One region of the Solitalea canadensis DSM 3403 genome, then DNA from elsewhere that is predicted to be linked to it. Evidence: riboswitches for the same ligand, from Rfam matches in the RefSeq annotation. Region 1 holds a riboswitch; each other region holds the start of a gene.
The links. A riboswitch is a leader RNA that binds a small molecule or an ion and turns the genes downstream of it on or off. The one in region 1 is predicted to bind cobalamin.
Positions count from the first base shown of each region.

Region 1 (8,146 bases):
AATACTTTATCCCTCTTCCTGTACAACAAATGATCGATGATAAATCGGCAGTTGTTAAAGTATTCGAAAATGATGGAACCTGGTTTGGTGTTACTTATACAGAAGATAAAGAGTTTGTTAGCAATGAACTTAAAAAACTGATTGCTCAGGGTGTTTATCCTGAAAAACTTTGGAAATAACATTTCTGTAGATTAAAACATAAGAGAATCAAAAGGGAAAGGTGATTTATGTCAGCCTTTATCCTTTTGATTCTTTTTTATTTTATAGCTTTGACGACATGAGAGTAATTGAAGAAATAAGCTTCCCGGGCTTTAAACTCAGTATTTTAGCTATGAACCAGAAATTCATACTAAAATTTGAAAAGGGAAACCTGGAACAAACTTATAAGGTGGCCGAAATGGATCTTATCTTCGGACTGGAAGATGTTAAGAAAATGCTAAATGAAACTTTTCTAACCACAGTAATGGAAAGATTCAAACAAATGAATAATGATTTTGCAGATCAACTAGAACAACTATAGAAGACTATAAATTTAAATAATTATAAAGAATCAATCGTTTAATCTTAACAGATAAGTCACAACTATTTATATATTTTTTTATTTTTGAATATGGAAAATAAACTAATTAACCCACGCTTTGCGGTGGTAACTCTTATTATAATTGCAGCAGCAATAACCCGCTTTTTACCTCATCCGCCTAACTTTACAGCAATTGGTTCATTAGCATTGTTTGGAGGTGCTATGTACAGTGATAAACGTTTAGCAATCGTTTTACCGTTGGTTGCCATGTTTATCAGCGATCTATTCATTCCATATGGATTTATTCCTTCTGTTTACATCAGCTTTGTTGGTATTGTGATCATCGGATTTTTAATGCGTAATAACGTAGGTATTAAAAGTGTTGCCGTTGCAACTGTTGCGGCATCTGTGTTATTCTTTGTTGTGAGTAACTTCTTTGTATGGTATGGAACGACCTTATACCCTAAAAGCGGTGCTGGTTTAATAGAATGTTATGTAGCTGCTATTCCTTTCTTCTGGAATACATTAGCAGGAACTGCATTTTTCAACGTTGTTTTCTTCGGTGGATATTATTTATTAGAAAGAAAATATCCTGTTTTAGCAACAAGATAATCTTTATAAAAAGAACTGAATAAAAAAGGTCATCTCGGTTTTAACCAAGATGACCTTTTTTATTTTATTGAAACTCTTTAATTATAAAACCCCATTTGCCGACAATAGTTGCTCTAATTGCTGCTCCTTAATTCCGTACGCGGCTTTAAGCTGATCAATCTGCTGCTTTATTGTCTCCCGTTCATTCTTTTCTTTCGTTTTTGTTCCAACGATCATGACGTTTTTACGGGTGTGCTCATTTGAAATAAATTCAAAAACCTTTGATTTATAACCCTGACTCTCCAATAATAATGAACGTAAGCCATCGGTAATCATCTCTGCCTGACGCTCTTCAAAAATACCATGTTTTAATACAGCACTTAATTCAGTTGAGCAATTAATTTGCTTGCGAATTTGTTTGTGACAACAAGGAGCACAAACGATAAGTTGAGCACCGGCACTGATTCCCTTAAATAATGCATCATCTGTTGCTGTATCACACGCATGCAATGCTATCAACAAATCAATATGATCTATTTTTACATTCTCAATGCGTTCAGAAACAAATGTTAACCCATCAAAACCACATTGTTTAGCGATTGAATTACAAAGTGTCACTAAATCTTCCCGCAATTCAATTCCAGTCACTTTAGCTTTAATACCCAGTTTGTTTACCAAATAATCATAAAGAGCAAAAGTCAGATAGCCTTTGCCTGACCCCATATCGATTGCTAAAAAATTATCTGTTGAAACTTTCGCATTTTTAACAAGGCTCTCAATGATCTCAATATATTTATTGATCTGACGGTATTTATCCGCCATTGATTTAATCACTTCTCCTTTTTCATCCGTTACTCCTAAATAAAACAAATACTTAGCATCCTTTGCATCAACCAGACGAACTTTAGCTTCATCATGCATTTGACTTGCCGATTGCTTAAAAGTTGGTTTCGTTTCTATGATTGAAGGAATACGCTTTTTATTCAGTTTCAAAGCAATATCGGCTTCCGTAGTAAATAAGATCGCAGATAAAAAGGGATTATTTATATAGGTTTCAAGAACAGAAATTGCATTTTCAATATCTAAATTCTCCACCTTATCCTGAGTTTTATAGTGATAGGTAAGAGAAAGCTTAAGTCCCTGCTTTAATTGTACAGGTTTTACATAAATATTGAGTAAATCTGTATTGCCAATTGTTTTGGCTAAGGTTAATTTTGAGAAGGAATCTTTTTCTAAACTTGCTCTCAAACGGTCAAAAAACAACTCGTAAACCTCTGTATTATTCTCCATTTGTCTCTCCTGTAAAAATACAAAGGTACGTTTTTTAAATGCACCTTTGAGTTTGCTTTTCTACTTAAGTAAACTCAATAACTGCTCCGCCATTAATGGAACTCCTATACTGGCTTTCTCATTAATTATGGTTACTCCATTTTTCACATCGGGAGCATTGGGATCAACCAAGAACTTTGGTATTTTAAAAGGGACAAAATTCATTAAGCCAGCAGCCGGGTAAACTTGTAATGATGTTCCGATAACTGCAAAATAATCGGCTTTTGAACAATGTTTTGCAGCCGGATCAATCATTGGAACAGCTTCACCAAACCAAACTACATGTGGACGAAGCTGAGAACCTTTTTCGCACTTCTCCCCCATCTTGATTTCATAACCCTGAATATCATAGGTAAGGTTTGGATCTAAACTACTCTGTGATTTAGTAATGATACCATGCAAATGCAATACATTGGTCGATCCGGCTTTTTCATGCAGGTTATCAATATTTTGCGTTATTATAACTACCTCAAAATATTTCTCAAGATCGGCTAAAGCATAATGTGCGGCATTGGGTTGAGCTTCAACAACAGCCTTACGTCGCATATTATAAAAATCCTGCACTAATTCAGGATTACGACGCCAGCCTTCAGGCGTAGCAACTTCGTTTATATCATACCCTTCCCATAGTCCATCACTATCTCTGAAGGTTTTCAAACCACTTTCTGCACTAATTCCAGCTCCTGTAAGTATGACTAGCTTTTTCATCGATATCTTTTAAATCTTCAGCAATTTAAGATATTGATTACTGATGTACCAATAAATCTGTAAACCAAAATCCATGCTGAAATAAATCTTGTGCCGTTTTTACCTCATAAGGTTTAAAAACCGTTTCACCGATTTCTACCTTAATCTCCTGTTTAAATATAGGTCCGGCATAACAAAAACTATGAAATTCTCCATTTTCGCCACAAGAGTCTACATCAGCAGGCAGTTGATTAATCAGCTCTTCCGTTATCAATTTTCCGGCGAACTCTTTTGCCAGCAAATCAGATTTCACACAACATAAAATGGATTTAAAACCAAGCGCAATAAATTCATTAACCAATAACGCAGTATCTTCTTTCCAGAGTGGAAACAAGCCTGTCAATCCGGCTTTTTCCAGTAACTTTTCACGGTATACTTTTAAATCTTCGAGGAAAATATCTCCATAAATAATTGCCTCAACACCTTCTTTTTTTAATTCGGCAAATACCTGTAGCAGATTCTCTTCATAAAGCTCATTGGTACATTCCTTAGGTACAAGCATTTTCTTTAAAGGAATACCAATGCTTGCAACCTGGGCATCCAGAAGATTTTCACGAATTCCATGCATTGATATTCGCCTATACTCCTCATTAATGGTAGTGACCAGGAAAGCAACCTCCGTTTCAGTCTCCTTTAAAACTTTGTACAAAGCAAATGAAGAGTCTTTGCCTCCACTCCAAAACATTGCTGCTTTCATATTTGAGTTAGATTTGAGATGTGAGATGTTAGATTTGAGATATGGGATTTGAGATTTTGGACCTGCTTAACGATTTGAAAGTCTTACATCTCAATCCTATCTTCAGAATCTCATCAATTTCTAAGACGTTACTTATTAAATTCAAAAAGTCTCGAATCTCAAATCTCATATCTCCCATCTAAATTACAACGTAAAAGAAAGACCTCCATTCAGATTAAATCCACGGGTATTATAGCCTGTAATTTCCGTGTATTGTTCGTTTGTGATGTTTCTAAAGTCAACAAATACCTTAAACATCTTGAATTTATATTCTGCATAAGCATCCAATAAGAAGTACTTATCCAATGTTAAATTAACCGACTGAAAAGTATTGGTATCAAAATATGGATCCACTCGTTGACCAACAACTTTCAGATTGGTCGAGATAAATAAATTATCGGTTACCTTATAGCCTGCATTAAAAATGAAGGAGTTTCTTGGCATTCGGTAAAGGTTATTAAAAGAACTGGTTGCCGTAGTTACTTTGCCATAAACCAGTGCATAAGAAGCTTTGACGCTCAAATCCTTGATTACTTCAACCTCACCTTCAACTTCCATTCCTTGATCGTCCTGCTTATTATAATTTACGTATTTAGTTGTGAATGCTATTACATCCTTACCCTTACGTTTAAATGCATTTAAACCTAGTTTCGCTTTGCCGTCAGCGAAAACAGTTTGAAACCCGGCTTCAAATGTTTGTACTTTTTCCGGATTCAAATTCGGATTACCATATACCGGTGCGTATAATTGGTATAATGTTGGAATTTTAAATGCTGAAGAAATGTTGACAAAAACTTTTGTATTCTCTTCAATAATTAACGATGGATTAATTGTATAGGTAAAATTATTACCATAAATACTGTGATAGTTAAAACGCCCCCCTAACTCAAGGTTAAAACCTTTGATATCTTTTAGAAATACCGAGGCATAAAGGCTGCTTAATGAATTTTTGGCTGAATCACTATTTAATTCAGTCTTATAAACACCGTACTGACTTATACTATTATTTGCCTGATTTGTGTTAGCGTATCGAAAACTGCCTCCAGTTAGCAACTCCAAATGGTCTACTAAAAGGAATCTTCCATAAAGATCAACATTATGGGCCAGTCCTTTGGTATCATTAGAGCTGTATTCTTTGGGGCCTGCGATTGAATCATTTAAAAATGATCGTTTAACATCACTGTAATTATAATTCAAGAACAGATCTGATGACTTTATTTTCAGATTACTGCTAAAACCTGCACTAAGATCTGATGATTCACCTGTATAATCTCTATCATCTGTAAAAGCACCATAGTCAACAGCCATATTTGTTTTGCTATAACGCACAAATGGTCTGATCATCAAATTTTCAGTGGCCTTAATACCCATATTGAAATTTAATGATTGCAATTTGAAATGATCATCATCAAACTTTTGTTCGTCTGATAGGTGTTTCTTCACCGTGTCTTTCGCCGCCGAAAAGCCTTTTAAATATTCATGAGTTACCGAAAAATTATAATCGACGCGGGATAAAGAACCGGATATGCCCAGACTTTCTTTAAAATCCTTATAACTACCTGCTGTAACTAATGCGTTTATATTAAAAGGCTTAGCACCGCCTTTTTTTGTGATGATGTTGATTACTCCCGCAACTGCATCAGAACCATATAATGTTGAATGACCTCCTTTTAATATTTCAATATGATCAATCATATCTACAGCAATCAAATTCAAATCATAATCATTGGTGATTTGTGAAGGGTCATTTACGGGAATTCCGTCAATAAGGATAAGCGTATTACCAGTTTGCGAACCACGTAGATAAGTAGAAATATTGCCACCTCTGTTTCCGTTAGCATTGTTAAAATTTAATGAAGGCTGAATGTTCAGGATATCCAAAATACTTTTCCCTGAGCTTCGTTCTAATTCTTCACGGCTAATAACAGAAACTACTTTTCCTGTTTCTGATTGCTTCTTCGCAAATTTCGTAGCCGTTACAGTAACTTCATCAAGAGCTAATTTTTTCTCTTGTGAATAGGCTACTAATGAGGTTGTAACCGTTAAGGCAAAAAGTGTAAAGGTTTTTTTCAATTTTTGATAGTTTATGAGGTTAATAAAAAACTCATAACCAACAAGGAAGACAAATGAAAATACGTCAAAAAAGAGTATTCACATTCAAGCTTTGGTCCCCGAAAGCCATGAATAAATTGAATGCTTTGGCAGGTCTTCTGACTTACTCTTTTCCGTCGCCTTCCCATTTTTAAGAGTTATCTCTGCAACAGTGGCGTTAGGTTGACGGACATAGCTAAACATAGAATGCTTAACTGAGCTTACAGCAGCGGGCCTGTTCAGGATTTTCACCTGATTCCCTTTTAACTCCGGACAAAAACCGGAGACCAAATGCGATGTAAAATTAGGACTTGATTTATTAATTGCAAAAATTGAAATTGAGGTTTGCTTAAACCCATTATATGAAAAAACTTATTTGGTTAACTATTATCACTTTATGCTGTCTCAATTATGCAAATGCACAACAAAAAGAAAATTTAATAGAGGAACTGTTAAAGTCAAAACCGGAATTGTTTAATATAATTTTAAATGACTCAACTAAACATGAGGTTCAGATTGTTTATACTCAGATAGACCGAGATAAGAATAATAAACCTTCATTTACCACTTATACTTATAATGTAGATCGGAACCGTTACTTTTTCCCTGCAAGTACTGTAAAACTACCTTTATCATTACTTTCACTAGAGAAAATAAACAATCTTAATATTAAAGGATTAACAAAGGAAACTCCATTAAAGATTGATAGTGCATCTCGTAAACAAATTGCCGTGAGCACTGATACTTCTGCTGTAAATTCCTTGCCTTCAATTGGACAGTATATTAAGAAGATTTTGTTGGTAAGCGACAATGATGGATATAACCGCTTATATGAGTTTTTAGGTCAGCAGTACATTAACGAAACCTTAAAGCAAAAAGGGTTTAATGATGTAAGAATATTAACCAGGTACATTGTTGGTGACGATACCATTACCGCTCGCTATACCAATCCCATTCAGTTTTATAATGAAAAAAAAATCGTTTATAGCCAGCCGCAGATTTATAATGAAACGGATTATTTCAAGGGTTTGAAGCCGATCATGAGGGGAATTGGCTATATGAATTCAAAAGATTCGATTATCTATAAACCGTTTAACTTCGGACTAAAAAATTGTTATCCGTTAGAAGAGCAACAAAAATTGCTTCGCACACTAATGTTTCCTGAAACGGTTCCCTCATCACAGCGTTTTAACCTTACGAATGACGATTATAACTTTCTGTACAAATACATGTCAATGCTGCCTGCGGAAAGCAAACATCCTGATTATAGCAATGCTAAGGAATACAAACCTTCTATTGTTAAATTTTTGATGTTTGGTGATAAAACTGATAATATACCTGCTAATATCCGTATCTTTAATAAGATTGGTGATTCCTATGGCTATCTGATCGACAATGCTTATATCGTAGATTTTGATAAAAAGGTTGAGTTTATGCTTTCGGCAGTAGTTTTCAGCAATGCTGACGGCATTTTTAATGATAGCAAATATGAATATGAAACTATTTGCTATCCTTTTATGGGTAATTTGGGGCGACTGATCTATGATTATGAAGTAAACCGTACGAAGAAACAATTACCTGATTTAAGCAAGTTTAAGTTTGATTATAAGAAATAATTTACCTCATCCCCAACCCTTCTCCTTGAGGAGAAGGGCCGGGGATGAGGTCTACTCAAACCAGTTAAATAAATCATTCAGTTCCAATTGCTGTTTTTCCTGAGTTGGAACATCTCTGATAATTCTCCCTTCTGCAAATTGTAAAATCCGGTTTCCGTAAGTATGAGCATCTTTCAGATTATGTGTTACCAACAAAGCCGTAAGACCGTATTCTTTGATGAGCTTGTCGGCAGTAGTCATTATTAAATTGGCCGATCTGGGATCGAGCGCAGCAGTAGGTTCATCTAAAAGCAATATTTTAGCTTCATCCATCACACTCATTAACAATGTTAAAGCCTGACGTTGTCCGCCGGAAAGACTTCCCATAGGCTGGTCTAACTTGTTTTCCAAGCCCATTTTCAATATTGAAATCTTTTCCTTAACCCTTTCTGCAAATTGCTTATCCGTTCCTATTATCAGCTTCTTCGACTGAGTTCGCAGTGAGGCCAACCTGAAATTTGTTAGAATAGTCAGATC
Region 1 is NC_017770.1:1,694,983-1,703,128, reverse strand. It holds gene SOLCA_RS06925 (nucleotidyltransferase family protein) at 1-179, shown strand, start outside; gene SOLCA_RS06920 (hypothetical protein) at 332-520, shown strand; gene SOLCA_RS06915 (DUF6580 family putative transport protein) at 611-1,132, shown strand; gene SOLCA_RS06910 (class I SAM-dependent methyltransferase) at 1,214-2,401, opposite strand; gene SOLCA_RS06905 (SIR2 family NAD-dependent protein deacylase) at 2,462-3,148, opposite strand; gene SOLCA_RS06900 (Dph6-related ATP pyrophosphatase) at 3,186-3,884, opposite strand; gene SOLCA_RS06895 (TonB-dependent receptor plug domain-containing protein) at 4,068-5,996, opposite strand; cobalamin riboswitch at 6,107-6,321, opposite strand; gene SOLCA_RS06885 (serine hydrolase) at 6,377-7,630, shown strand; gene SOLCA_RS06880 (ABC transporter ATP-binding protein) at 7,682-8,146, opposite strand, start outside.

Region 2 (8,146 bases), 950 kb from region 1:
ATGGTAATTGCTTTGGCATACAAATCGGTTACGTAGGCCTTTTCATCAGACATAAAATAGATGTAACGGGGAGATGTTAAGCCAGTGATCTTACCCACTAGCTTAAACGTTTTTATATCGATCACATATATCTTTCCTGAATTATTTACAACAACGTACCCCAACCCATTTCTAATCTCCATTGATTGAGCTACATCCCCTAATGGAATTCCATTGGCAGTAAAAAAGGCATCATTAATAATCGTTTTTTTTTCCGGTGAGTAATACGATAACGACGCATTACCGTACATAAAGTTTCCTTCATTAGTTATAAATACACCGTCAGCATCATCATAAAAAACATTTTCTCCTACAGGATAATCGTCTTTCATGCACGACTGAAAAAGGAATAGCATGAACACAAAAGCAATGAATCTTTTCACTTTAAAAACTTGCTTTAATAGTTAAATAATAATTTCGACCAGGCATTGGACGGCGCAGAATAGTTCTATATTCTTCATTAAAGAGATTTAACACCTTAACCTGAAGTCCAACATATGTTTTACGAAGCTTGAAGTCTTTCCCTATAGCCATATCACTCATCAAATAAGGGTAAAGAAAATCGCGTTTAGTTTCCTTCTCGTTACTGGTAGTAGTGTATCGCGTACTGTAATAATTGAAAAAATAGGAAATGTAATAACCTTTATAAGCAATATTACTGAACAGGTTGCCAGAATATTCCGGAATATATACTAATTGCTTACCAACCGATTCATCAGCCCAATTACGTGGGTCGTCATTATTTACGGAGTGTGTCCATGCAAAATTAACATGTGATTTAAACGTAAATCGACGACCTCCGGAAATTCCAATCTTACTTTCCACACCTTTGGATTTTACTTCACGCATATTTTCCGGAACCCAAAATTGATTATAGGAAGGCAACCAAATAATCCAGTTTTTTACCGTTGATGAATAGGCATTGATATCTACCCAAAAATTAAACGTATCATTTAACTTTTTTGAAATAGATGTTCCTATTTCAATAGCATTAGAACGCTCCGGTAAAAGATTTGGATTTCCTCCGGGTAAGTAATATAAATCGTTGAGTGTTGGATAATGGAAGGTCTGACTAATATTCAACTTTAGTTTCCAGTCGTAATTTTCATTGATAAGAAACTCTGTGCCTAAAAAAGGAGAGGCATAATAATCTCCATCAATAATTCCTTGTCGAACTAAAGCTGTTAAGAATAAGCGTTTAGTCAGATTGGCCTCTGCCGATAAAAGAAAGGATAAATCGCTTCTATTTTCTTCATAACCAGTCATTTTAACTTCTTCTGCTGAGATGACTTTACTTAGGGTGTAATCCAATCTTCCCTTCAATTTCAATTTATCCTCAATGAAGCTTTTATTCAGTTCTGATTGAAAATAAAATGAGTTTGAGGTTGCTGTTGAATTAATAGCTTTAACAATATCTCCTCCACTGATCTGATTTTTAAGCCAAAAATCAAGGTCCTGGTGATCATAACCTAACCTAAGAAAATAATTAGCTGAATGTTCATATCTATTCCATGAAACAACAGCTTTGAGTGTTTCATCAAATTGGCTGTTTATATTGGCGTTTTCATCGGCTTCACTGGTTGTTAATCTTGGTAATTTACGATCCGTATACATCGACCATATATTAAAAGAGAGCTGGTCTTTTAACGTGGGCCTGAAATAAACCTCTTGTAATATCCCTGCTTTATGATACTCTGCTTCTTTATTAACCTGTATTGGATATGGAGCTAATGGATTTTCAAGATCTTTTATTTCTTTGTTTTTAAATGAAAAGTCATTAGCCGAATAGCCGTAATATAATCGCGTTTTAGTTTGCCATTTATTTGCCACATAGTTTAGCTGCCCGAATTCATCATAAGTTGAATAACTTCCGAGTCCCTGCACAAACTGACCACTCCAACCTTTTTGGGTAAGCGGTTTATTATCTAGCTGAATACTACCGCCTATACTCCCACTCGTATTGGAAACAGAAGCTCCTCCATGACTTAAATTCACATCGTCCAGAAAATAAACGGGTATTAATGAAAAATCAACCATTCCCAACATTGGTGAATTAATATTGATTCCATTCCAGGTTACCTGAGTATGTGAAGGAGCAGTTCCTCTAAATGATGCAGTAGCCAGTGATCCACGACCATAAGATTTAATAAAAACAGGGGTATTTTCACTTAGTAATTCAGCCAAACTGCTGTTTACGTTTCGCTGTAGAATCAACGTATCGATTCGGGTTTGTGAGGCTCCCTTAACTTCATATTTAGATTTCGCTGTAACCGTAACCGTCTTTAGCCTTTTTACACTTGAAGAATCCTGTCCCCATAAAGTAACCGAAAACAACAAAAAAGGCAGGAGTGCAATCGCACTCCTAACCTCCATTTTTGCACTATTCTGGTTACTTTCAGTCTTTAGTCGGAAATATTTCATGCAGTTCTTATTTCAATAAAGAAATATTGGCGGCTCCGGAAACTTCAGTTGAAGCTTCTCCTAACCAGCCACCATCCTGGTTCATTCCATTGTAAACCTTTACAAAATCAATTGCTGATAGTTGTACTTTATTCCCTTTGCTATCAATTGCCCATGAAATGTCAAATGAGTTATATTTCTTCGCTTTGTATTCATCCGAATAGTTATCGACATAACCATACTTATAAGCAGAAAGAATAACCCATCCCATATTATTGATTGATTTATTGTTTGGAAGCAGTGTTCCTTCAAAAATCAGCGAATCCTGATTCTTGGCAAATGTTGGGTAATAGTTATTTTGGGTATGATATTCGTTGGCCAGCACAGCACCTTTATTACCCTTACTGTCTTTCCATTGCACATCTGTTCCAACCTTTTTAGGGTTATAGTAAATGATCTTGTAATTTTTAGCTGTAGCAACATTAGTGGACTCACTTCCTGCTAATTCATACCAGGTATCGTCAGGCAATCCGTTACCGTTGAGGTCTTGCATTACCATTACAATTCCAGGCTCTGAACTTCCCTCAAAAGCATTAGCATACACGGCAATATCATCTCCATTCCCATTCACAATGGAATGGTCAAATCCGAAGATTACATATCCCCCGAAGCCACCTAATGAAATCGTTCCATTTCCTGACTTTCCAATAAGTTTTTGTGCACCATCAGGAGTGCCTAATCCGTCTTGATTAACAAACTGTCCTGGAGCTGGTAAAAACTCAAATACTTTTGAGATATATGCACTACTTGTTGTAATAATCGGACGAGGCACATAAACAGGTCCTTCGTTATCCGGATTTATATCGTCGTCATTTTTACAAGCACTTAATGTTCCCAAGGCCAGTAAGGTTAGAAATAGTAGTTTTCTCATGATTGGAGGATCTTCTTATTGAAATACGGCAACTGCAGGGAAATAGAAACCTTCGAAATTAATTTCCTTTACTTTTTCCCCGTTGCTGGCATTAAAGAAATAAAGAGAATTGTATTTATAGTTTTCACCCCATCCTGATTGCACTGTATATGCAATTAGTTGTTTTTTAACAGGGTCGAATCTTAAACCGCTACCATAAAATACTTTGTTTTCAGGCAGCGTAACAAGTGGCTTGCTTAACGAGGCTTCGTCGCCGATTACATATTTATAGATTTGAGTAGGTGACCAACTTGAGCTTCCTGATACAAAGTAGATGGCGTTTTCAGAAGTTGAAGCAGTCAAGCTACCAGGTTCCCAAGCATACCATGATGCAAAAGGGGCTTTCGGAACATTAATTTCTTTAAATGTTAATGTTTGTGGATTGATTTCAATTAATGAGTTTTCAGTTGCTGCCCATAAGCTTCCGTCTTTTGACAAAGCAAAACCAATTGCACCTTTAGCATAATTTTTAACTACAGCCAATGTTGCACTATTAATAACATAAATCCCATTGGCTTGGCTAATTACGAATGCATATTTATCGTTAGCCCAAATAGCGCCTGTTTCTCCGGCAATACCATTGATCTTTGTACCAATAGCAAATGTTGATAGATTAATAGGATAAACACCATCGGCAGTAGTAATTAAACCTGTAGTAGCATTAATACCACAAAAAGCACGACCATTTGCAGGTAATTCAGTAATCCTTCCGGTTTCCTTTAAAGAACCAGCATCAGCAACTACAAACGGACCTTGTTTTGAGACAATATATAGCTTGCCATTGAAAACAGAACCATATTCAGTACTAACACCAAGTTCTTTACCAGTATTTTCTTTTTTAAATACATTCGTTCTGATGGTATCTTCACCATATTTATAGAAGTTTACACTGCCATTTTCATGTCCGAACCAGCCTTCGTTAATAATAAAGAATCCATCGGCATACTTTCCAGGCGTTATTGGCTCAATGATATCCTTCTGATCATCTTTGCTACATGCAGTAAAGAAAAGCGATACTAAAAGGGGTAAATAAAAGAGGTACTTTTTCATTGTTTTTATTAGATTAAAAAATTAGTAACAACAAAAACAGCCGTACAGCTAAAAAAACAATGAAGTACAAATAGAGAATAACAAGTATCTCAAAGCTCTAACTCCCGAAAGCTTGCAGGCTGTATACTTGGCAGGTCTTCTGACTTATCCCGGCTTAAGAAACACCTTCCCATTCCGGAACGGAACAGTGGCATGAGTTTTATTCTTAAGCTTTTGAATGGGATTTACAGCAGCGGGTACTGTTCAGGATTTACACCTGATTCCCTTTTAATTAATAACCATTGAGTAATAGTTATTAAACCAAAGCGTGGCAAATATAAGTATTGATTAGTTAATAGATAGATAAAAATGTAAACTTTAACTATTATTATCGATTGTTTTGAGAAACTACTAATTCATAGTGTTCAACAGTAGGAAATGGATCATAGAATTTGTGTAGCAGTTCTTTCCAACGCTGATACTCCACTGAGTTTCTGAATCCTATTGTATGATCTTCCAAAGTTTCCCATTCTACCAGTAATAAATAGCGGCTAGGTTTTTCAATACATTTTTGAAGTTGATGCCACCTGTAACCATTCATAGAACTGATTATTTGCTGAGCGACCAGAAAGTTTTCTTCAAACTGTTCAACTTTATCGGGGATTACATCTAAGATGGCTTTTTCTAAAATCATATACTTTTTTAACTCAATAACATTGAATTGGCTTGGAGAAATTAAAAATAAGTAACGAGAGTTAGAGATAAGAAAAAAGTTGTAAAAAGCGTCGAATTGCTATGCATATCAGTATCCAGTAAATCACCTGAACATTCAGTTTAATAAGTCGGATGAGAAATTATTATTCGCCGCTTGGTCTGAACTTACATTTTTAGGAATCAGAACATTGTTTTTATCTATTGTTTCTTAAAAAATTATAAAATAACAATGCATATAAGCTTATTCAATATTTTGAGTCAATTTAGAAAGTTCAGTGAACAAGAGTTGAAGCTTATCCAATCGCAGTTAGTGTTTCGAACTGTAAAGGAGAATGAAATTTTGCTGGAAAGGGGAGCAATTTGCAGAGAGATAATTTTTGTTAATCATGGAGTGCTTCGCACCTATATTAATAATAATGATGGAGAAGAATTAACACATTATTTTATTAAAGAGAATCAGTTTATTGCTGATATTGAAAGTTTTAACAGCCTTACTCCGGCAACGGAAAGTATACAGGCGATTTGTGATTCAGATTTAATAATCCTATCGAGAAAGGGTATTGATTTCCTTCTTTCAACCATCACTCAATGGCAGGAAACCATGTTGCAAATTGCTCAAAAATCATTAATGGAGAAGATATACACACGTAATGCCTATTTAGGAGTGGATGCTACTTCCCGTTATTTAAAATTTATTGAAGAGCAGGGTGATATTGCATTACGTGTTCCCCAGTCAATAATTGCCTCTTATTTAGGTATTACTCCTCAATCACTTAGCCGTATAAGAAAACAAGTTCGCTAGGACTTTTTTACCATTTGGTAATTGAAGCCTGTTTCTATTTTTCAAGTTTTGTGGTAAATAAAACAGAAATCAATATGAAAATATTAGTAACAGGCGCAAATGGCCATTTAGGCAACAACATTGTAAGGTATTTGCTAAATGAGAATATTCAGGTGTTTTCAGGTGTGCGAGCTGGCGCCGACGTCTCGATGCTTACCACTCTATCTACAGAAATTGTAACGCTTGATTATAAATCGGTAAAACAATTATCAGAGATATTCAGTCAGGGCGATGTAGTTATTCATACCGCCGCGGTATTTAAGCGTTGGGCCAGAAATGCACAGAAAGAGATAATTGACCAAAATGTAAACTTATCAGAAAATATTGTGAATGCCGCTGCTGATGCGGGCATCAAAAAACTTATTTACATTAGCAGTTTAGCCGCATTAGATGACACACAACAGCCAATGGACGAAACCAGTTGGAATCAACTTAAGCAACGGCCTTATTCGTATTCAAAATCACTCTCTGAACAAAAAGCCATACAAATTGCTAAAGAACGCGGCTTGACCATTTCTACTTTATTGCCTTCTGCTATCATTGGCGAAAATTTCAATGGATTAACTCCCACTCTTAAGATATTTGCTGACATAGTTAATAATAAACTCCCTATGATACCCCACTTTAATTTCTTGTTTATCAATGTGAAGGATGTTGCAAGGGCAGCTTTTTTGGCAATTGAATATGCTAGAGATGGTGAGCGATATATTATTTCGGATACTTGTAAGTATAGCATTGAACAAGTGTTTGAGCTGGCACAGCGTAGTTTTCCACAGTTGAAACTGAAAAAGCCTTCCATTGCTCCAAAGCCAATGTTGTATTTTATGGCATGTCTGGGAGAGAATATAAGTAAGATTACAGGAAAGGAACCTCTATTGACTGTTGAAGATCTTAATGAGTTATGGAATGCATCGCCTCAGGTAAATGTTTCAAAAGCTAAGAGAGAACTTGGATTCGAAGCATCAGCTGTTGAGGCAGGTATGCTCGAAACATTTAAGTTTTTAAATCCTGCTTTGCGTTAGATTTTTGTATTTGACTAGCTTTTGGCTATTAGCTATTAGCCTGCATCAACGATCAGTTTTGTTATCATTCCTCATCCGTTTACTGAAGTCAACTGCAATGAAGCAATTGTCTGAAGCGGATTAGCTTTTAGCCTGCACCAACAAGCAATCCGTTGTTATCCTGAGGCACGAAGGATCTGTTGGTTAAATGCGAGCCTGGACAATTCATTTCCGGACAGGATACCTTTTATACCTGACGGTCTTACATCGTTTCAGGTATTGCGCCATCAGGTGCAACAGCTCGGTAGGTATAGTCATTTATTCAGCATTATTGTGCGGTTAGGTATAAAACCAATTGCGTATTCAGAAAAGTAGTAGGAGAATAAATACAAAGGAAATTGAACAACCGCCTGTCAATTACGTATTCAGAAGAGTGGTAGGAGAATAAACACAAAAGAAAGCCTATCAACGATGTGTGTCATCCTAAGATTGTAATATCTGTCTAATAGACACGATCATCCCACAATTTCCATCGCTTACCGAACCGGCTACTGTTTTGTACCTAACGGCACAATTGTTTTTGGGATGTGTCATTGCACCGATGTTTTTCTCCATTGGAGCATTCTTTCGTTTAGGCTGATGTTCTACTTAACTATTAAATAGCACAATGGAACCAACCGTGTGTCATCCTGAGGCACGAAGGAGCTGTTGACTAAATGCGAATGGCTGTACAGTTCATTTCCGAACAGGTTACTACCTTGTACCTAATGGCATGACATCGTTTCGCAATGGGAAATACAAAGCCATTCAGGTATTGCGCCGTCAGGTGCAACAGCACGGTAGGTATAGTCATTTATTCAGCATTATTGTGCGGTTAGGTACAAAACCAATTGCGTATTCAGAAAAGTAGTAGGAGAATAAATACAAAGGAAATTGAACAACCGTGTGTCATCCTTAGACATGACTGAAGGATCTGTCAAATAAAAACAACCATCCCCACAATTTGCATCGCTTACCGAGCCGGTAACGGCACAATCGACCTTTCAGACATGTCATGGCTACCGATATTTTGCTCCGCTGGAGCATTCTTTCTTAGGATAAAACCGATCCACCGTGTAGTTTACTGCCAAAATTGGTTGGGCTGTAAACAAA
Region 2 is NC_017770.1:741,641-749,786, reverse strand. It holds gene SOLCA_RS03025 (DUF5074 domain-containing protein) at 1-422, opposite strand, end outside; gene SOLCA_RS03020 (TonB-dependent receptor plug domain-containing protein) at 424-2,460, opposite strand; gene SOLCA_RS03015 (hypothetical protein) at 2,468-3,370, opposite strand; gene SOLCA_RS03010 (DUF5074 domain-containing protein) at 3,386-4,459, opposite strand; cobalamin riboswitch at 4,572-4,779, opposite strand; gene SOLCA_RS03005 (antibiotic biosynthesis monooxygenase family protein) at 4,827-5,132, opposite strand; gene SOLCA_RS03000 (Crp/Fnr family transcriptional regulator) at 5,382-5,954, shown strand; gene SOLCA_RS02995 (NAD-dependent epimerase/dehydratase family protein) at 6,029-7,015, shown strand; gene SOLCA_RS23705 (hypothetical protein) at 7,478-7,609, opposite strand; gene SOLCA_RS23020 (hypothetical protein) at 7,767-7,904, shown strand.
Region 2: linked by a shared signal. The riboswitch ahead of SOLCA_RS03010 (DUF5074 domain-containing protein) and the one ahead of SOLCA_RS06895 (TonB-dependent receptor plug domain-containing protein) in region 1 are both predicted to bind cobalamin.

Region 3 (8,146 bases), 780 kb from region 1:
TAATTTCCAAATTTTTCAAATTCATAAATTCCCAAATTCATAATTATGCATATTGCGATCGTAGGAAATATTGGAGCGGGTAAAACCACGTTAGCTGAATTGTTGGCAAAGCACTACAATTGCGAAGCACTTTTTGAAACAGTGGATGACAATCCTTATCTGGAAGATTTTTACAACGACATGAAACGTTGGTCGTTTAACCTCCAGATCTATTTTTTAAATAGTCGTTTTAATCAAATTTTAGATATTGACCGTAATAAACGATTTGTTGTTCAGGATCGTACGATCTATGAGGATGCTTATATTTTTGCAGACAACTTGCATGATATGAGCCTGATGACGGCTCGTGATTACGAAAATTACCTGGCAATTTTTGATTCGATCAAACAATTTATCAAACCGCCTGACTTGTTGATTTACCTCAGAGCTTCGGTGCCTACTTTGGTTAGCAACATTCAACGTCGTGGCCGCCAATACGAGGCAGGTATCCGCTTAGATTATCTGAGCAGTTTAAATGAGAAATACGAAAAATGGATCGGTGGATACAACGAAGGTAAATTAATGATTGTCGATAAAGACAAAATGGATTTCACTAATAATCCTGAAGATCTGGGACAGATCATTAATAATATCGAAAAAGAGTTTCACGGGTTGTTTAAGTTTTAAATAACCAAAGTTTATGTACAAAACATTCTTATGATCCTACATTGTAAGAATGTTTTTTTATTTAATACCAATGCCAACACACGAAGATCAAACCTTTGAAAAAGCCAGCTTTTCAGAAAAAGTTATAAAACAGGAGAGCTTTGAGAACTGCACATTTATCAATTGTGACTTTTCGAATGCTAATGTAACCAATAGCCGTTTCACCGAATGTTCATTTATTGGTTGCAATATGGGTATGATGAAGGTAAAATCAACCACCCTGAACGATGCAAAATTTAAAGATTGTAAGTTAATGGGTATTAACTTTAGCGAATGTATTGATTTTCTTTTTAGTGTGTCTTTTCAAAATTGCATTCTTGATTATTCCTCATTTGAGGGAAAGAAAATGGTAAAAACCACTTTCGCTGATTGTTCACTAAAAGGTGCTGTATTCGCGAATACTGATTTGAAGGGTTCAAAATTTGATAACTGTAACCTGGATTCAGCCCAATTTGAACGGACGAATCTAAGAGAAGCGAATCTTTCTACTGCGATAAATTACGCGATTGATCCTGAACTAAATGATATAAAGAAAGCTCGTTTCTCAATACACGGAATTCCCGGTTTGCTAAATAAGTATGATATTAAAATTGAACAGTAAACTTTTGTTTTCCTTTCTTTAATATTAAAAAACAACTAATAACCAATCAGTTAGCCATATTAAAATTCACAAAAGTATTGTAACTATTAATTATTTTTTCTTAACTTAATGTAAATCAACCAATTTGCTACATTAGTTATGAAAAAACACAAATTTTACCTACTGGCAGCAATTATAATTTCTGCCGCAGGTCTCGTTTATTGTTCAAAGCAAAAGGACAATCTTAACAATTCAGAATCCGAAAAAACAGCTTCGTCCCGAAGTACAGAAGCTGTTGGAACTACCTCCACTCCCATTCAGATTTATGGCGTATGGCACGCAGGAAACGAAGCCTGCGGCTGGTCGACTGAGCGAAACATGACAGAATTTGATGCCGCCAATCATTGGCTTATTGATCGAGGTAACGGACAACCATCAGTTAACCTTGTTGTTTTAAGCTTTGTAAATCCTCTGAAATTATTAAACAAAACCACAGATGCTCAAACCTTAAATGGTTTGCCAAGAGGCATGACACAAGCTGTTGTCAATTATTTTAAAACAAGAGGAATCAGAGTAATGCTTTCAATTGGAGGTATTACCTATACTAACGACTGGAATAGTGCATTAGCCCAGAATGCTACACAATTGGGATTAAATGCAGCAGAGGTTGCTGTTAACATGGGAGTTGGGATTGAAATTGACTATGAACAAAGCAACGCACCTAATCTTACCGGTTTACAGAGCTTTATTACCGCATATCGTTCCGTATTACCATACGATGCTTCAGGTAATAATCATGCAGCCAGACTTACAATAGATCTTGCTGCAGGCGACAGGTGGTTAATCGACATTTGCCGTAAAGCTACTGCAGACTGGCTTCGTACGGATACCCCTGTTCTGGATTATGCAAATGCCATGGTAGAAGCCCGTCAGGCAAGCAGTGCAGCTGCGGCACAAGCTAACTGGCAGGAACATATTGATGGTAAATCAAACTACAGTCCGGTTATTCCTCCGTTGGCTCCATGTAAATTTACCGGCGCTGTATATCTTGTAACTGGCAAAAGTGCAGCACCTGAATGTAATAATTTCAACAATTCTTTAGCAAAAAGCACCGGAACTTATGTTCAATCAGTAGTACCTAACGGTGCCGGTACAAGTCCGGGAATGTTAGGTTATATGTATTGGGCCGCTGAATGTCCGTCGTCACGTCGTATATGTACCACTCCTCCAAACAGCTGTGAAAATGGGGTTGGGACAGGTGCTACCTTCTACAACATTCAAATACCAATGCCAACTTTACGGCAGCAATAGTTTTTCCAATAGTTTAACATATGCCATCCATGTCGGAAACTCCGGCATGGATTTTTTATTTACGAAACCTTTTCTTTTGTATTTTTGCTAAAGGAAATTATCATGAGTAAAATCCCACAGAAAATACTATTTCGTCAGCATGAGATAACTGCTGATTTTTTAAAGGAATTGGACAAACATTTGGCCGATATTCTTGATGAACGGACTATTGAAATGCTCGAAATCAGGGATTTTGCCTCGTTGATGCATATCCATCCTACTCATTTAAGTAATACCATTAAACTCACAACAGGTAAGGCTCCCTGCTTTTTCTTTGAGGAAAAGATCATGAAGATAGCAAAGGAACTGTTAAGTGATCCTTCTTTACCAATTGCTCAGATTGCTTTCAAACTAACTTTTGATCCTTCTAACTTTACGAAGTTCTTTAAACGATTTGAAGGAGTAACTCCAAAATACTATCGGGAGCAGGTGCTTTCAGCAAAGTATTCACCTCAATCGGAAACACTCACCATTAATACTGAAACAGTCACCATAAATTAAAGCTGAGAACCCTGCAATTTTGTGATCAACAAATCACAACAGAAATGAAATCAGAAAACAAAATAGCATTAGTAACAGGCGGTAGTCGTGGCTTAGGTAAAAATGCTGCATTGCGCCTTGCTGAAAAAGGTTTAGACGTTATCATCACTTATAATAGCAAACAGCAAGAGGCCTTAGCTGTGGTAAAGGCACTCGAAGATAAAGGGGTTAAGGCTGCATCTCTTCAGTTAAATGTTGGATCACTCAACAGATATGATGATTTTTCCTCTACACTTAATTCAATATTAACCGAAAAATGGGATCGCTCTACATTCGATTACCTGATCAATAATGCCGGTATCGACTGGGCGGCTCCATTTGCTCAAACATCGGAAGAACAGTTTGATAGTCTGATGAATGTGCATTTTAAAGGAACCTATTTCTTAACACAAAAACTTCTCCCCTTATTAGCTGATAACGGAGGTATTATTAATCTTTCAACCGGTTTGGCTCGTTTCGTAATTCCGGGTTATAGTGCTTATGCTTCTATGAAAGGAGCTATCGAAACATTTACCAAGTATTTAGCTAAAGAATTAGGCTCACGTGGTATCCGAGCCAATACTGTAGCACCCGGAGCAATTGATACTGATTTCAACAAAGCGAACTTTGACTCACATCCTGAAGTGAAAGGTTTTATTGCATCACAAACAGCACTGGGCAGAGTGGGTATTGCTGAGGATATTGGCGGTGTGATCGCTTTCTTATGTACTGATGACGCACGTTGGATCAATGCTCAACGCTTAGAGGCTTCTGGGGGAATGTTCTTATAGTCCTTCACCTAAAATTATTCCGAAGAACTCAATGAAGATGTCTGTGTTCTTCGGAATAATTTCCCGTTTGTCTACAGAAACCTTCACTTCTTCTCGGATTAGGCATTGTGTTTGACATAACCTTTGCAAAAAGATTACATTTGCAGACAGTCCAACATAAATGAAATTTTTAGGCATTATTCCATCCCGCTATCAATCCACAAGATTTCCGGGCAAACCATTGGTAGAAATCAAAGGTAAAAGTATGATCAGACGTGTTTACGAACAATGTAAACTTTGTCAGGAACTTGATGAAGTGGTGGTTGCTACCGATGACCAACGCATCTATGATCATGTGATCGCCTTTGGAGGCAAAGCTATGTTGACGTCAGAAGACCACCTAAACGGGACCTCAAGGTGTGCAGAAGTTGCGGAAGCTTTTCCTGATTATGAGGTGGTCATTAATATTCAGGGCGATGAACCTTTTATCTCTCCAAAACAAATAAGTGATTTAATTCATTGCTTTGACGATAAAGAAACCGAGTTGGCGAGTATGTATAAGAAAATTAAACAGCCTGAAGAAGTATTTGACCCACATGTAGCTAAAGTGGTAATGAACTTAAAAGGCGAAGCATTATTCTTTAGTCGCTCACCTATTCCATTTTTGCGAAACGTTGCAGAACATGAATGGCTAAACAAACAGGATTATTACTACCATGTTGGTATATACGGCTATAAATCAGCAGTGTTGTTTCAGCTAATCAACTTAGATCCGTCTCCACTCGAGCTCAGCGAGTCTTTGGAGCAATTACGTTGGCTTGAGTATGGCTTTAAGATAAAAATGGCGGAAACTGATATTGATACGATTGCAATTGATACTCCCGAGGATCTGGAAAAAATAAAATGATTTTTTCCTAAAGAGAGAATAGCGTTGTCATGCTGAGGTACGAAGCATCTGTAACATATTTCGCAATGAATCAACAGATCCTTCGTACCTCAGGATGACAATCATATGAAGTTATTAATGATGTAACACTACACCACACTCACCGGCTTTTTATGTTCGTCTATAGCCACAAAAGTAAAAGTTCCTGTAATAGCCTTTTCACGTTCAAATGAATACATTTCTTCGATAAAAATCTCCACGCTTACCTTTAAACTGGTATTTCCGATATGTGCAACTCTACCTACCAGTTCGATAATTGTTCCTGCCGGAATTGGCTTTGAAAAGTCAATGCGATCTGAAGAAACGGTTACTACACGTTTGCGGGTAAAACGGGTTGCCGTAATAAAAGCTACTTCATCCATTAAATGCATTGCTGTTCCGCCAAATAGCGTATCATAGTGGTTGGTAGTATTAGGAAAAACGGCTTTAAAGATTCGGGTTTCTGAGAGATTTATTTTTTCTTCTATATTCATCTTGTTTTTAATATGGTGTTAATTTGTTCTTTCTTTTCTATGAGCGCTTTGAATTTTATCTCTTGTTTTATTTCCAGCAAACAATTACGACAAAGACAGTCGTTATAGCCACAAGCTATCGCTTCTTTCTCCTCCTCATTAAATGTGAGTCCAAAGCATTGACATTGAGTAATGCTTCCGGCTTTACACTCAAATGAAGCATTGCACCGTGGACAGTTTTTTGATTCGTGATTTGCCATCAACTTTCCTTTGCAAAAGTTATAAAATTAACCAGTTCCTGTTTTCTGTTAAATACCGGAAATCCTTGAATATTGCTGGTATAGGGAGTACCATTTTTTCGGTAATTCAAAATACTCACCTCAAAAGGCAACTTATTGCTAACCACCACTGAGACTTTATCCTTTACAACTTGATCCGTATCTATCCCTTGAAACATACTTAGTTTGTTTCCTATTACTTCTGTAGGTAAATAACCGTTCATTTCGAGCATATTATGACTTGCAAAAACAATTCTCAAATCTGGCTCAGTTACAATAATGGTCAGTCCTTGGTGGAATATTTTCTGATTAAAATTAAAGTCGTGATTCCATTTATTCTCCACCGCATACTTTTTCAGGTTCGTTATATCTTTTAGTAATAAAGAGTTACGTTGAAATCCTTGGATATAAATATCCCAGCTGTTTAATGGCGCTTTAAAATTGATTTTTTCAGTTTCTTCAACGAGTTTCTGACAATATTCCTTTGCGTTACATTTCATTTAATTTATGATTAACAACTAAATACAAATAAACATGGCTTATGCTTGTGAACTATTCACGATTCAGTGTAGAAATAAAAGATAATAGTAATCCGGTCGTCAGGAGGAAGATTGGTTAAACGACAGAAATATAACTTTTGACTACTGCTTTTTATCGCGAAAGCATTGATCCGAATAATGAGGCAAGTATCCTGACTTATTATAATTGATCGAAATCAATATAAATTACAGTTGCGCGACAGCCCGTGATTTGCACACGGTTCCTTTTTAATCTGGCATAACAATACCAGAACCACATTATAACAAGATAAAGAACTAACGGCGCAAAGATAGGAATAAGTTTTTCTTCTGCGGTTATTATTGAAGTCAGTCCTACTAATCGAGCATTAAAGTGAACATTTTGATTTCATATCTTATTTTTAATCAAAATTTTACCATAAGATTACGAGAAAATAAAATCATTAAGATAAGCAACCATTATTTTTCGTACTTTTGCAACCCGTAACCAGCAGCGATCAATTCAGATTATGACTAAATACGTATTTGTTACGGGGGGTGTTACCTCGTCGTTAGGGAAAGGAATTATTTCAGCTTCATTAGCTAAATTATTACAGTCGAGGGGGTACAGGGTAACCATCCAAAAGCTTGATCCTTATATAAACATCGATCCCGGAACCTTAAATCCATATGAACACGGAGAGTGTTATGTAACCGAGGATGGTGCAGAAACCGATCTTGACTTAGGTCATTATGAGCGTTTTTTAAATGTTCCAACTTCACAGGCCAACAACGTAACTACCGGCCGCATTTATCAAAATGTAATTAACAAAGAGCGCAGAGGTGATTATTTGGGAAAAACTGTTCAGGTGGTTCCTCATATCACTGATGAGATAAAAGCAAATATTCAGCGTTTAGGAGATACTGGTGAATACGATATCGTTATTACTGAGCTAGGCGGTACCGTAGGTGATATTGAGTCATTACCGTATATTGAGGCTGTTCGTCAATTCCGTTGGGAACATGGTTCAACTAATACCCTGGTTATTCATTTAACGTTATTACCCTATTTAGCTGCTGCAGGTGAGCTTAAAACCAAACCAACCCAGCACTCGGTTAAAATGTTAATGGAGTACGGTGTTCACCCTGATATTTTGGTTTGCCGTACTGAGCATAGAATGACGCCAGATTTACGTAAGAAAATCGCTCTATTCTGTAACGTAAACGTAAATGCAGTAATCGAATCGGCTGATGCTTCAACCATTTATGACGTTCCGTTATTAATGTTGAAAGAACAGCTAGATCGTATTGTTCTTACCAAACTAAAATTACCTATTAAAGACGAGCCAAATCTTGATTCATGGAAAGAGTTTTTAGGCAAGCTTAAAAACCCTACTTCTGAAGTTAAAATTGGGTTAGTTGGTAAATATGTTGAACTTCCGGATGCTTATAAATCGATTTGTGAATCATTTATTCATGCCGGTGCTAAAAACGAATGCAAAGTAAACCTACAATACATCCACTCAGAGCATATCAATGCTGAAAATGTTGCCGAGAAATTAGGCGGACTTGACGGTGTTCTTGTTGCTCCGGGTTTTGGTAACCGTGGTATCGAAGGTAAAATTGATGCTATCAAATATGTTCGTGAGAATAATATTCCGTTCTTTGGTATCTGCTTAGGTATGCAGTGTGCGGTTATTGAATTTGCACGCAACGTATTAGGCCTAAGTGATGCACATTCATTAGAAATGAACCCTGATACTCCATATCCGGTGATCAATCTGATGGAAGAACAAAAACAAATCACTAATATGGGTGGAACAATGCGTTTAGGTGCATATCCTTGCGAAATAAAGAAAGGAACTAAAGCATTTAGCGCATATGGTAAATCGCGAATTACTGAGCGTCACCGCCACCGTTATGAGTTCAACAACGATTATTTACAACAATACAATGATGCAGGAATGATCACTTCGGGTATCAACCCTGATTCTGGTCTGGTTGAAATCATTGAATTGAAAAATCATCCTTATTTTGTAGGCGGACAAT
Region 3 is NC_017770.1:2,475,732-2,483,877, forward strand. It holds gene SOLCA_RS10280 (deoxynucleoside kinase) at 46-666, shown strand; gene SOLCA_RS10285 (pentapeptide repeat-containing protein) at 737-1,306, shown strand; gene SOLCA_RS10290 (glycoside hydrolase family 18 protein) at 1,445-2,596, shown strand; gene SOLCA_RS10295 (helix-turn-helix domain-containing protein) at 2,699-3,136, shown strand; gene SOLCA_RS10300 (SDR family NAD(P)-dependent oxidoreductase) at 3,181-3,945, shown strand; gene kdsB (3-deoxy-manno-octulosonate cytidylyltransferase) at 4,106-4,831, shown strand; gene SOLCA_RS10310 (acyl-CoA thioesterase) at 4,960-5,343, opposite strand; gene SOLCA_RS23955 (cysteine-rich CWC family protein) at 5,340-5,582, opposite strand; gene SOLCA_RS10320 (PAS domain-containing protein) at 5,582-6,100, opposite strand; cobalamin riboswitch at 6,265-6,412, opposite strand; gene SOLCA_RS10325 (CTP synthase) at 6,628-8,146, shown strand, end outside.
Region 3: linked by a shared signal. The riboswitch ahead of SOLCA_RS10320 (PAS domain-containing protein) and the one ahead of SOLCA_RS06895 (TonB-dependent receptor plug domain-containing protein) in region 1 are both predicted to bind cobalamin.